Regions from separate parts of the Bacillus cereus group sp. RP43 genome, predicted to be linked through region 2. Evidence: a T-box and tRNA genes for the amino acid it is inferred to sense, from the RefSeq annotation. Region 2 holds a T-box; the other regions hold tRNA genes.

Region 1 (3,280 bases), 4.7 Mb from region 2:
TGTTTAAATGAGCCTAACAATTCAGTTGTATACAATGCTTTCAATGATTGGGATGGGTGCTTGGATTGGTGCCTCTTTAGATACATATCAACGGTTTTTAAAGCGCCAAGAGCGTAAACGTTGGCTTGTATTTATACAGGATATACTATTTTGGATTGTCCAAGCATTATTCGTTTTTTATGTATTACTGCGTGTGAATGAAGCCGAACTACGTATATATGTATTTTTGGCGTTACTATGTGGTTTTGCAGCATATCAAAGCTTATTGAAAGCACTATACATGAAGATGTTAAATTTTCTCATCTATATTTTTGTGCAAACAACACAATTTTTTGTTCGAATTATACAGCTACTCATGATAAAACCTGTTATTATTATAGCGCAGCTATTTATTGCATTTATATTATTCTTATTTCGTATACTGCTTTCAATTGGACATGTGTTATGGAAAATGGTGATTTGGATATTACTTTTCATATGGAAAGTTTTTTTCTCGCCTGTTCGATTTATTGCTTTGCTCATATGGAAACTTCTCCCTAATCGTGTTAAACTTTTTATAATGAAGCATGTAGGGTTCCTGCAATATGTAGCAAAATTGAAGGGACATATCTTCCAATTATGGGAGCGTATAAAAAAGAAGTTAGGGGGACCTCGGAAATGAGGGAACTGAGACAAAGAACAATCGAAAAACAGAGTCCAAATCCTGTTAAAGAACATATAATACAAACGGATGAGAACAGGAAGCGACTTTATCGCCGTTTAGCGGTTTTTCTTGTCTTTGCTTTTACAATTATTGCTAGTATTAGTGTGACGTTTTATCAACAAAACAGTTCCATTAAAGCAAAAGAAGCAAAAGTTAAGGACATGAAAAAAGAACTGGATTCATTAACGAAAAAAGAAAAGAATCTAAAAGATGAAGTTCAAAAGTTGAATGATGAAGAGTACGTTTTAAAGATTGCTAGAAGGGATTATTTCTTCTCCGGAAAAGGGGAGATAATTTTTCCTGTTTCTAAGTAGAGTATGTCTTATTGACACTACATTTTAGGATTATATATAATAAAGTAAAATTTGACTTTTTAACCACTAAGGAGGAGCATTTTTTTTATGTCAATCGAGGTAGGCAGCAAGTTACAGGGTAAAGTAACAGGTATTACAAATTTTGGGGCTTTTGTGGAGCTGCCAGAAGGCTTAACAGGTCTTGTTCATATTAGTGAAGTTGCTGATAATTATGTGAAAGATATTAACGATCACTTAAAAGTAGGCGACCAAGTAGAAGTAAAAGTTATCAATGTTGAAAAAGATGGCAAAATTGGCCTATCTATTAAGAAAGCGAAAGAGCGTGAAAAAACAGAAGGAGATCGTCCACGTGGTGAATACCAACGCGGTGGTGATCAACAACGTTCTGGACGTCCACAACGTAATAATCGTTCTTCCAACAGAGATAACCGCGGTGGCGGTAACGAACGCGCTCCAAAAGAAACATTTGAGCAAAAGATGGCACGCTTTTTAAAAGATAGTGAAGATCGTTTAACTTCTTTAAAGCGTAACACAGAATCTAAACGTGGTGGCCGTGGCGCACGTCGCGGATAATAAGTCCGTTTAATTCTTAACATATAGAGAGGTACCCAGAGTAATTACTCGGGTACTTTTTTATGTGAGAGAATATATTTTTAAAAAAGTTTTTGAGATGTGTTGACTTTAAAACATATCTGATGTAAGATACTAATTGTCCGTTAAATACGACGACATGGCGGTGTAGCTCAGCTGGCTAGAGCGTACGGTTCATACCCGTGAGGTCGGGGGTTCGATCCCCTCCGCCGCTATATTTAATTTAACGGCCCGTTGGTCAAGTGGTTAAGACACCGCCCTTTCACGGCGGTAACACGGGTTCGAATCCCGTACGGGTCATCTAAAAAGATCATGCAAATTTGCATGGTCTTTTTTTGTTGAATATAAATTAAGACGTACAATACTTCTACAAAATCACCCTATATTTTCTGAACATTCTTTCAACTCGCTTTAAATAAATTAAATACTATGTATATATGTAGATTTATTTCGAATAAAAAGTCGAACGATTATAAAAGTCAAAACTGTTGTTTTGACAAAAATCCCAACAATCATCTTTTATAATAACAGTAATTAAACTATGCAGGTGGTGTTAAAAATATGCCTAAAGCAGGAAGGAATACTATGAATACAAGTGCATTGGCGATGAATGAAGGTCAGCTTGGAACAATAAAGTGGACGAGTAAGTTGCGAATGAAGTTTGAACAAGTTTTCTTTAGATGGGGATTCATTATTGCTGTTATTGGTTTTCTTTTGGGACGAGCATATATATTAACAAACATTTTACCGTTTGCATTGCCGTTTTTTGCTGCTGTTTATGTTATGAAGCGAGATAAAATGCCGCTCGCGTTCTTAGCCCTAATGGGGGGGGCACTTTCAGTTTCGATAGATAATTTATTTTTTACTTTTGCATCTATCTTTACCTTCTTTATTTATAATATCTTCTTTAGTCGGTTTACACGTAAAACTGTTGGACTGGTACCATTCCAAGTATTTATCTCCGCATTAACCGCACATTTAGTTGTTGTATATTTTGCACAGCACACCGTCACCATGTATGATTTGCTCGTCAGTACGATCGAAGCGGGGCTTAGCTTCGTATTAACGATGATATTTTTACAAAGTGTTCCGCTTTTAGTGGAAAGGAAAGGGAAGCAACAAGCGTTAGAAACAGAAGAAATTGTTTGTTTAATTATATTACTAGCATCTGTTTTAACGGGCACAACGGATTGGTTTGTTTATGATGCTTCTATTCAACATATTTTCACTAGATATTTAGTATTGGTATTTGCCTTTATTGCAGGGGCAGCTACAGGGTCCACGGTGGGAGTTGTCACTGGGTTAATATTAAGTTTAGCGAATGTGGCTAGCTTGTCTCAACTTAGTCTCCTTGCCTTTTCAGGATTGCTCGGGGGATTGTTAAAAGAAGGGAAGCGTATAGGAGTTAGTTTAGGTTTATTAATTGGTACAAGCTTAATTACATTATATGTAGACAAGCAAACAAGTATTGTAACAACTTTAATTGAATCTGGTGTAGCAATTGTTTTCTTCTTGTTAACACCGAAGCTTGTTATGGATCGTATTGCTAAATTTATGCCGGGTACACAGGAACATTCTCAAGATCAACAACAATATTTAAGAAGGGTGCGCGATGTTACAGCAAATAAAATTAATCAATTTGCTAATGTATTTGCTGCTTTGTCTAATAGCT
Region 2 (3,280 bases):
TGGTTCAAGCAGTTGTGCAAAGTTTGCTATCAGGTAAACACAATTATAAATTGTTTCCTCACATGAAACTGGGTCCTCTTCTCTTTGTTTCCAAGGCTGCTTTTCATCAAAATATTTATTTGCAAAGCGTACTGCATCAAATATTGTTTCTAACGCCACCTTAAATTTAGTTTGTTCAATCGCCTCTCCTACACCTTTATATAATCCTTCTACCTTATCTCTCAGCTCTATATTAATATTTGCTTTTGGCACAATGCCATCATAATACTTTTCAATGAACTTCAACGTCCGATTCACAAAGTTCCCGTATGCACCTAATAGTTCACTATTATGACTGTAAATGAATTCACGCCATGAAAAATCAGTATCACGATTTTCTGGTGCATTTACTGTTAAAAAGTAACGAATAGAATCTGGATTATAGCGTTCCAATATATTAGGTACCCATACTGCCCAGTTTTTACTTGTCGATAACTTTCTTTTTTCTACTGTTAAATACTCATTCGAAACGATATGACGCGGGATCGCTTCTTCTCCTATTCCAAGTAATACCGCTGGCCAAATGATTGAATGAAACGGAATATTATCCTTGCCATGTACATAATATGTTTTCGCATCTCTATCCCAAAACTCTTGATCCGCTTTCTCTGTTTCTTCAGCCCAGTGTTTACTCGCTGAATAATACCCTGTCACCGCTTCAATCCATACGTAAATTTTCTTATCTTCATATCCTTCCAAAGGAATTGGTACCCCGATTGGTAAATCACGTGATACTGCCCTATCTTGTAATCCTTCCTTTAAATATCTCTCTGTTAATTGAATTGCATTGTCGCGCCATGCTCCTTTCTGCTTTGCAATTTCTACAGCCGCTTTAATTTGTTGTTGAAATTTATGCAATGCAAAATAGAAATGCTCTGTTTCCTGTACTGATGGCGTACTACCGCATAACTTACATTTCTTTTCTAACAAATCGAGTGGATCTAAAATAGCGGAACAAGCATCACATTGATCGCCCCTCGCTGCTTCATGGCAATGCGGACAAATACCTTCTACATATCGATCCGGTAAAAATTGCGTACACGTTTCGCAATAAGCCTGTTCAACGACTTTTTTATAAATATAACCTTCTTCTAATAGTCTCAAAAAGACTTTTTGAACAGTTTCATGATGATGCTCACTATCTGTGCGTGTATAGTAATCATACGTAAAACCAAGATTATGAAAACATCGCTCGAATTCTTCATGATATTGATCAGCTATTTGCTTTACTGTAACCCCTTCTTGTTTTGCTCTAATTGCAATCGGTGTTCCATTACAATCACTTCCCGAAACATACAACACATTCTCACCTTTTGCCCGATAATATCGTGCTAAAATATCTCCAGGTAACAAACTCGCAATATGCCCAAGGTGTAACGAACCATTCACATACGGCCAAGCGCCTCCAATAAAAATACTCATCTTAAATTCCTCCTTTTAAATATAAAAAGCCCCACCCTTATCTTAAAAAAGATAAGGGCGGGGCTGTATAAACAGTCGCGTTACCACCTTATTTCGCCAATTACTCACATAATTAGCCTTAACAAGTACGGAGCTATATGCTCTTATACTGTGGTTTTGATAACGAGTACCAACTCTCGTCGCCGCCTACTATTATCATTTGATAAGTTCAGGACGAAGCTCAAAGGCCATTGTTCAAATGAATATTCTTGCTTCTTCTCAGCTACCGAAGCTCTCTGGAAAGAATGATTCCATTCTACTTTTCCTTTTCAACGCTTTTATGTATAACACGTATTTTACGACTTAATAACAGAAAAATCAAACTTTAATTCAAAAAAACAGGAAATCCCACTCATTCACCGAATAACTATATGTTCACAAAAGGAGTGATAATATTGAATCAAAAGCAACTAAGCACGATTAATGAAAAAAGTTGGAATGCAGCTGCTTATGAAGCTTGGACAAATCGCCACGGGGCGCCAGCGGATTATGCAAAAAAGCTCATGGAAGATCCTACGCGCGAGGTAGATCACTATTTACCTTACATACAATCTCCAAAAGGAAAACGTATTATTAACTTACTCGGGTCAAAAGGAAATAAAGCGGTTGCTCTTGCTCTTTTAGGAGCCGATGTAACAGTTGTAGATATTTCAGCAAGTAATAAAAAATATGCAACCGAACTAGCCGAAGCGGCTGACGTCTCTATTCAGTATATCGTTTCCGATGTACTAGATTTAAATCTATCCCAATCATTTGATATCGTGTTACTGGAACTTGGCGTGCTCCATTACTTTTTAGACTTAAAACCACTCTTTCATATAATCTCTCACTTACTAAAACAAGATGGGACATTTATACTGCGTGACTATCATCCCGTTTATACAAAATTATTAGGAGTAGATCATCCATCATTTCGAGCAAATGGAAATTATTTCGATGAAGAACTTATTGAAGATGACGTAGCTTATAGTACTCTCCTTACGGAATCACAGAAATACGCTTTACCGAGAACAAAAATTAGGCGCTGGACACTAGGAGAAGTTATTACAGCAATGGGAGAAACAAATTTCAAGGTTGAAAAATTGATTGAAGAACACGGATCTCATCAAAGATGGGTCTTCCCTTCTACTTCACCCGAAGGAATTGAAAAACGTATACCCGGTCTATATACATTAATTGCGACAACATGCAAAAAAGGATCCCTTCACGGATAGGATCCTTTTTTTTGCATGCTTACGCATATAAGTTGAGGTTGGAGATTACCATAATTCTGTAGAATAGGACACAAGATATTTCAACATTCGTCTCTGACTTACGTCGTCAAAAAGGGGTATGACCAACATAACGAAGAGTAATGCTTCAGTTGATAGTGATAATCGTTATCAACTAATTAGAAGTATACAGGATGTTATTTCGAATTACAATAGGATTTCTTATTTTTATTTAAGAATTTTTGATATATAAATGTATCCATTTTAATAACATTTACTTCTACTTATCTGCCTCTTTCCGGTATCTGCTATAATTTTCATTGAATAGATTAATAACTTCACAATAACGAGGGATTACTTTTTTCACCCTCTTTTTCACTTTAAAATATATATATCTTTCTCTCTCTTCCACTGTCTGCTATAATGCCTAAAGGAAAGAAGAAAGCTTTGTTCCTTTAGGAGTAAGGTTTTCTTTTAATTTTTTATATGAATTAATTCTAATACTAAGATCTTTAAAAAAGGGAGGCTTTTTTATCATATGAATTTTATGAGCATTAGAAAAAAACTTC
Region 3 (3,280 bases), 4.5 Mb from region 2:
TTTTTTTCCATTATATATTCACCCACATTACAAGACCATCTTCCTGATTGTCCGCATAGTATCGTTTACGAATCCCACCATTTTGAAATCCGTATTTTCTGTATAACTGCTTTGCTACTTCATTTGACACGCGTACTTCAAGTGTCATTGTTTTTACTCCTAACCCTTTCGCCTCGGAAATGACTTCTTTCAATAAGGCATCCCCTAGCTTTTTGCCTCTGTATTCTGGCAGGATAGCTATATTTGTTACATGTGATTCATCAAGAATTATCCACAATCCACAATATCCAATTACGAGACCATCTTTTTCTAGCACGACATAATGTGCATGTTCATTCATCTCTAATTCGCGGTGAAAGGCATCTGCAGTCCAAGGGGTTGAAAAAGATGCTTCTTCAATAGCTACAATTTGATCAATATCATCGAGTGCCATCTTTCTAAATATCATATCCATCTTCTGCAAGGCCCCTACTTGTTTTGACTTTCTAACCATTTTGTTTCAGCTTCAGCTAAACGAAGATAGCTAGGAACAAACGTATGCACGTCTTGTTCTTCTTTTTGTAATCCTAAAAATGCTAATTCACTTGGCCTTGGGTTATTCTTAGTGAACGGAGCAAATACAGCTTGTTCACCTAAATATTCTACAATTGTTTCTTTATGCAATTTAACATCGTTACCGATAAATAAAACAAGCTGTCCTTTATCTTTTAACATTTGCAACCAGTCTACAATAAGAATAATTCGATCTTCTTCTATTGAAGTTAACTGCTCTCCTTCATATGTATATAACCCAGTATAAATTTGTCCACGTCTTCCATCAAATAAAGGACAAATTAGTCCACTAAAGTTAGCACCATTTGCAGCTAACACTTCTAAACTGGATACACCTACAATTGGTATTTGAAGTGACCAAGCTAATGTTTTTGCAGCTGTCACACCTATACGAACACCTGTATATGATCCTGGTCCAGCTGCTACAACAATTTTAGTCAATTCTTTCGGTTTTACACCGCATTCTTTTAAAAGTTTCTCTACAGCTGGCATAAGACGTACAGAATGGTTTTTTGTTAAATTTGTAATGATTTCCCCAATCACGTTCCCTTCCTCAATAAGGGATACACCCATTACGTAATTTGAAGTATCAATTGCTAGTACTTTCATCTTGTAATAGCTCCTCACATAATCTAATATAGCGATCTCCAATTGGCTCGAGTAGAATTTTTCGTGTATCATCTCCAGCATGGAATAAACTAATTTGTAACTTCTCATTCGGTAAATATGCTTCTATTAAATGAGCCCATTCTACTACTGTAATCCCTTCACCATAGAAATACTCATCAAATCCTAAATCTTCTTCACTTTCCGCTAAACGATACACATCCATATGATATAGCGGTAATCTTCCTTTATATTCTTTAATAATATTGAAGGTAGGACTATTTACGACTCTTTTCACTCCAAGACCTTTTGCTAGTCCTTTTGTAAAAGTCGTCTTGCCAGCTCCAAGATCACCTTCTAAAATAATTACATCTTTTTCCTTTACAAGTCCCCCTAATTTTTCTGATAATCGTTGGGTTTCTTCGGAAGATTTTGTTGTTATTTCATATTTACTCACAGACTTCACCTACTTTACTCACAATGTTCTCTGCTCTTTATTATACAGGTTTTAAATATATAAAAAAGTCCTTAGGAGTTTTCCTAAGGATAGTTTGACTGTCTTTATTAGTTTTTTGTTAAAACAAATAAAAAAATACGAAACAACTTGTTTCGTTCTTTTCTTTATATAAAATGGCGGTCCCGACCGGGGTCGAACCGGCGATCTCCTGCGTGACAGGCAGGCATGTTAACCACTACACCACGGGACCATTTGGTTGCGGGGACAGGATTTGAACCTGCGACCTTCGGGTTATGAGCCCGACGAGCTACCGTACTGCTCCACCCCGCGATGATATAAATAGCCTGGCAACGTCCTACTCTCACAGGGACAAGGTCCCAACTACCATCGGCGCTAGAGAGCTTAACTTCCGTGTTCGGTATGGGAACGGGTGTGACCTCTCTGCCATCATTACCAGACTGTATTCATTTAAGACAAGAATCATCATAACTCATTCGACATTTAAAGTCAACAAGTTTTTTATATTCTTTCAAAACTAGATAACATCGCTTCATATTATATGGTTAAGTCCTCGATCTATTAGTATTCGTCAGCTCCACATGTCACCATGCTTCCACCTCGAACCTATCAACCTGATCATCTTTCAGGGATCTTACTAGCTTACGCTATGGGAAATCTCATCTTGAGGGGGGCTTCATGCTTAGATGCTTTCAGCACTTATCCCTTCCGCACATAGCTACCCAGCTATGCCCTTGGCAGAACAACTGGTACACCAGCGGTGCGTCCATCCCGGTCCTCTCGTACTAAGGACAGCTCCTCTCAAATTTCCTACGCCCACGACGGATAGGGACCGAACTGTCTCACGACGTTCTGAACCCAGCTCGCGTACCGCTTTAATGGGCGAACAGCCCAACCCTTGGGACCGACTACAGCCCCAGGATGCGATGAGCCGACATCGAGGTGCCAAACCTCCCCGTCGATGTGGACTCTTGGGGGAGATAAGCCTGTTATCCCCGGGGTAGCTTTTATCCGTTGAGCGATGGCCCTTCCATGCGGAACCACCGGATCACTAAGCCCGACTTTCGTCCCTGCTCGACTTGTAGGTCTCGCAGTCAAGCTCCCTTATGCCTTTGCACTCTACGAATGATTTCCAACCATTCTGAGGGAACCTTTGGGCGCCTCCGTTACACTTTAGGAGGCGACCGCCCCAGTCAAACTGCCCACCTGACACTGTCTCCCGGGTCGATAAGACCCGTAGGTTAGAATTTCAATACAGTCAGGGCGGTATCCCACCAGCGCCTCCACCGAAGCTAGCGCTCCGGTTTCAATGGCTCCCGCCTATCCTGTACAAACTGTACCAAAATTCAATATCAGGCTACAGTAAAGCTCCACGGGGTCTTTCCGTCCTGTCGCGGGTAACCTGCATCTTCACAGGTACTATAATTTCACCGAGTCTCTGGTTGAGACAGTGCCCAAATCGTTACACCTTTCGTGCGGGTCGGAACTTACCCGACAAGGAATTTCGCTACCTTAGGACCGTTATAGTTACGGCCGCCGTTTACTGGGGCTTCAGTTCAGAGCTTCGCTTACGCTAACCCCTCTCCTTAACCTTCCAGCACCGGGCAGGTGTCAGCCCCTATACTTCGCCTTACGGCTTCGCAGAGA

The links. A T-box is a leader RNA that pairs with one kind of tRNA and senses whether it is charged. The one in region 2 lies ahead of metG (methionine--tRNA ligase), so its partner is inferred to be a tRNA-Met.
Region 1: it encodes a tRNA-Met, which carries the amino acid that the T-box ahead of metG (methionine--tRNA ligase) is inferred to sense. The anticodon was not compared.
Region 3: it encodes a tRNA-Met, which carries the amino acid that the T-box ahead of metG (methionine--tRNA ligase) is inferred to sense. The anticodon was not compared.

Annotation. Positions count from the first base shown of each region.
Region 1 is NZ_JARVHQ010000001.1:5,090,298-5,093,577, reverse strand. It holds gene yabP (sporulation protein YabP) at 1-11, shown strand, start outside; gene yabQ (spore cortex biosynthesis protein YabQ) at 8-661, shown strand; gene divIC (cell division protein DivIC) at 658-1,017, shown strand; gene QCI75_RS26470 (S1 domain-containing RNA-binding protein) at 1,105-1,590, shown strand; tRNA gene QCI75_RS26465 (tRNA-Met) at 1,750-1,823, shown strand; tRNA gene QCI75_RS26460 (tRNA-Glu) at 1,837-1,908, shown strand; gene spoIIE (stage II sporulation protein E) at 2,170-3,280, shown strand, end outside.
Region 2 is NZ_JARVHQ010000001.1:433,329-436,608, reverse strand. It holds gene metG (methionine--tRNA ligase) at 1-1,461, opposite strand, end outside; T-box leader at 1,512-1,782, opposite strand; gene QCI75_RS02140 (class I SAM-dependent methyltransferase) at 1,896-2,714, shown strand; gene QCI75_RS02135 (methyl-accepting chemotaxis protein) at 3,250-3,280, shown strand, end outside.
Region 3 is NZ_JARVHQ010000001.1:4,898,208-4,901,487, forward strand. It holds gene tsaD (tRNA (adenosine(37)-N6)-threonylcarbamoyltransferase complex transferase subunit TsaD) at 1-11, opposite strand, end outside; gene rimI (ribosomal protein S18-alanine N-acetyltransferase) at 11-454, opposite strand; gene tsaB (tRNA (adenosine(37)-N6)-threonylcarbamoyltransferase complex dimerization subunit type 1 TsaB) at 469-1,161, opposite strand; gene tsaE (tRNA (adenosine(37)-N6)-threonylcarbamoyltransferase complex ATPase subunit type 1 TsaE) at 1,142-1,615, opposite strand; tRNA gene QCI75_RS25315 (tRNA-Asp) at 1,790-1,865, opposite strand; tRNA gene QCI75_RS25320 (tRNA-Met) at 1,869-1,945, opposite strand; rRNA gene rrf (5S ribosomal RNA) at 1,958-2,073, opposite strand; rRNA gene QCI75_RS25330 (23S ribosomal RNA) at 2,175-3,280, opposite strand, start outside.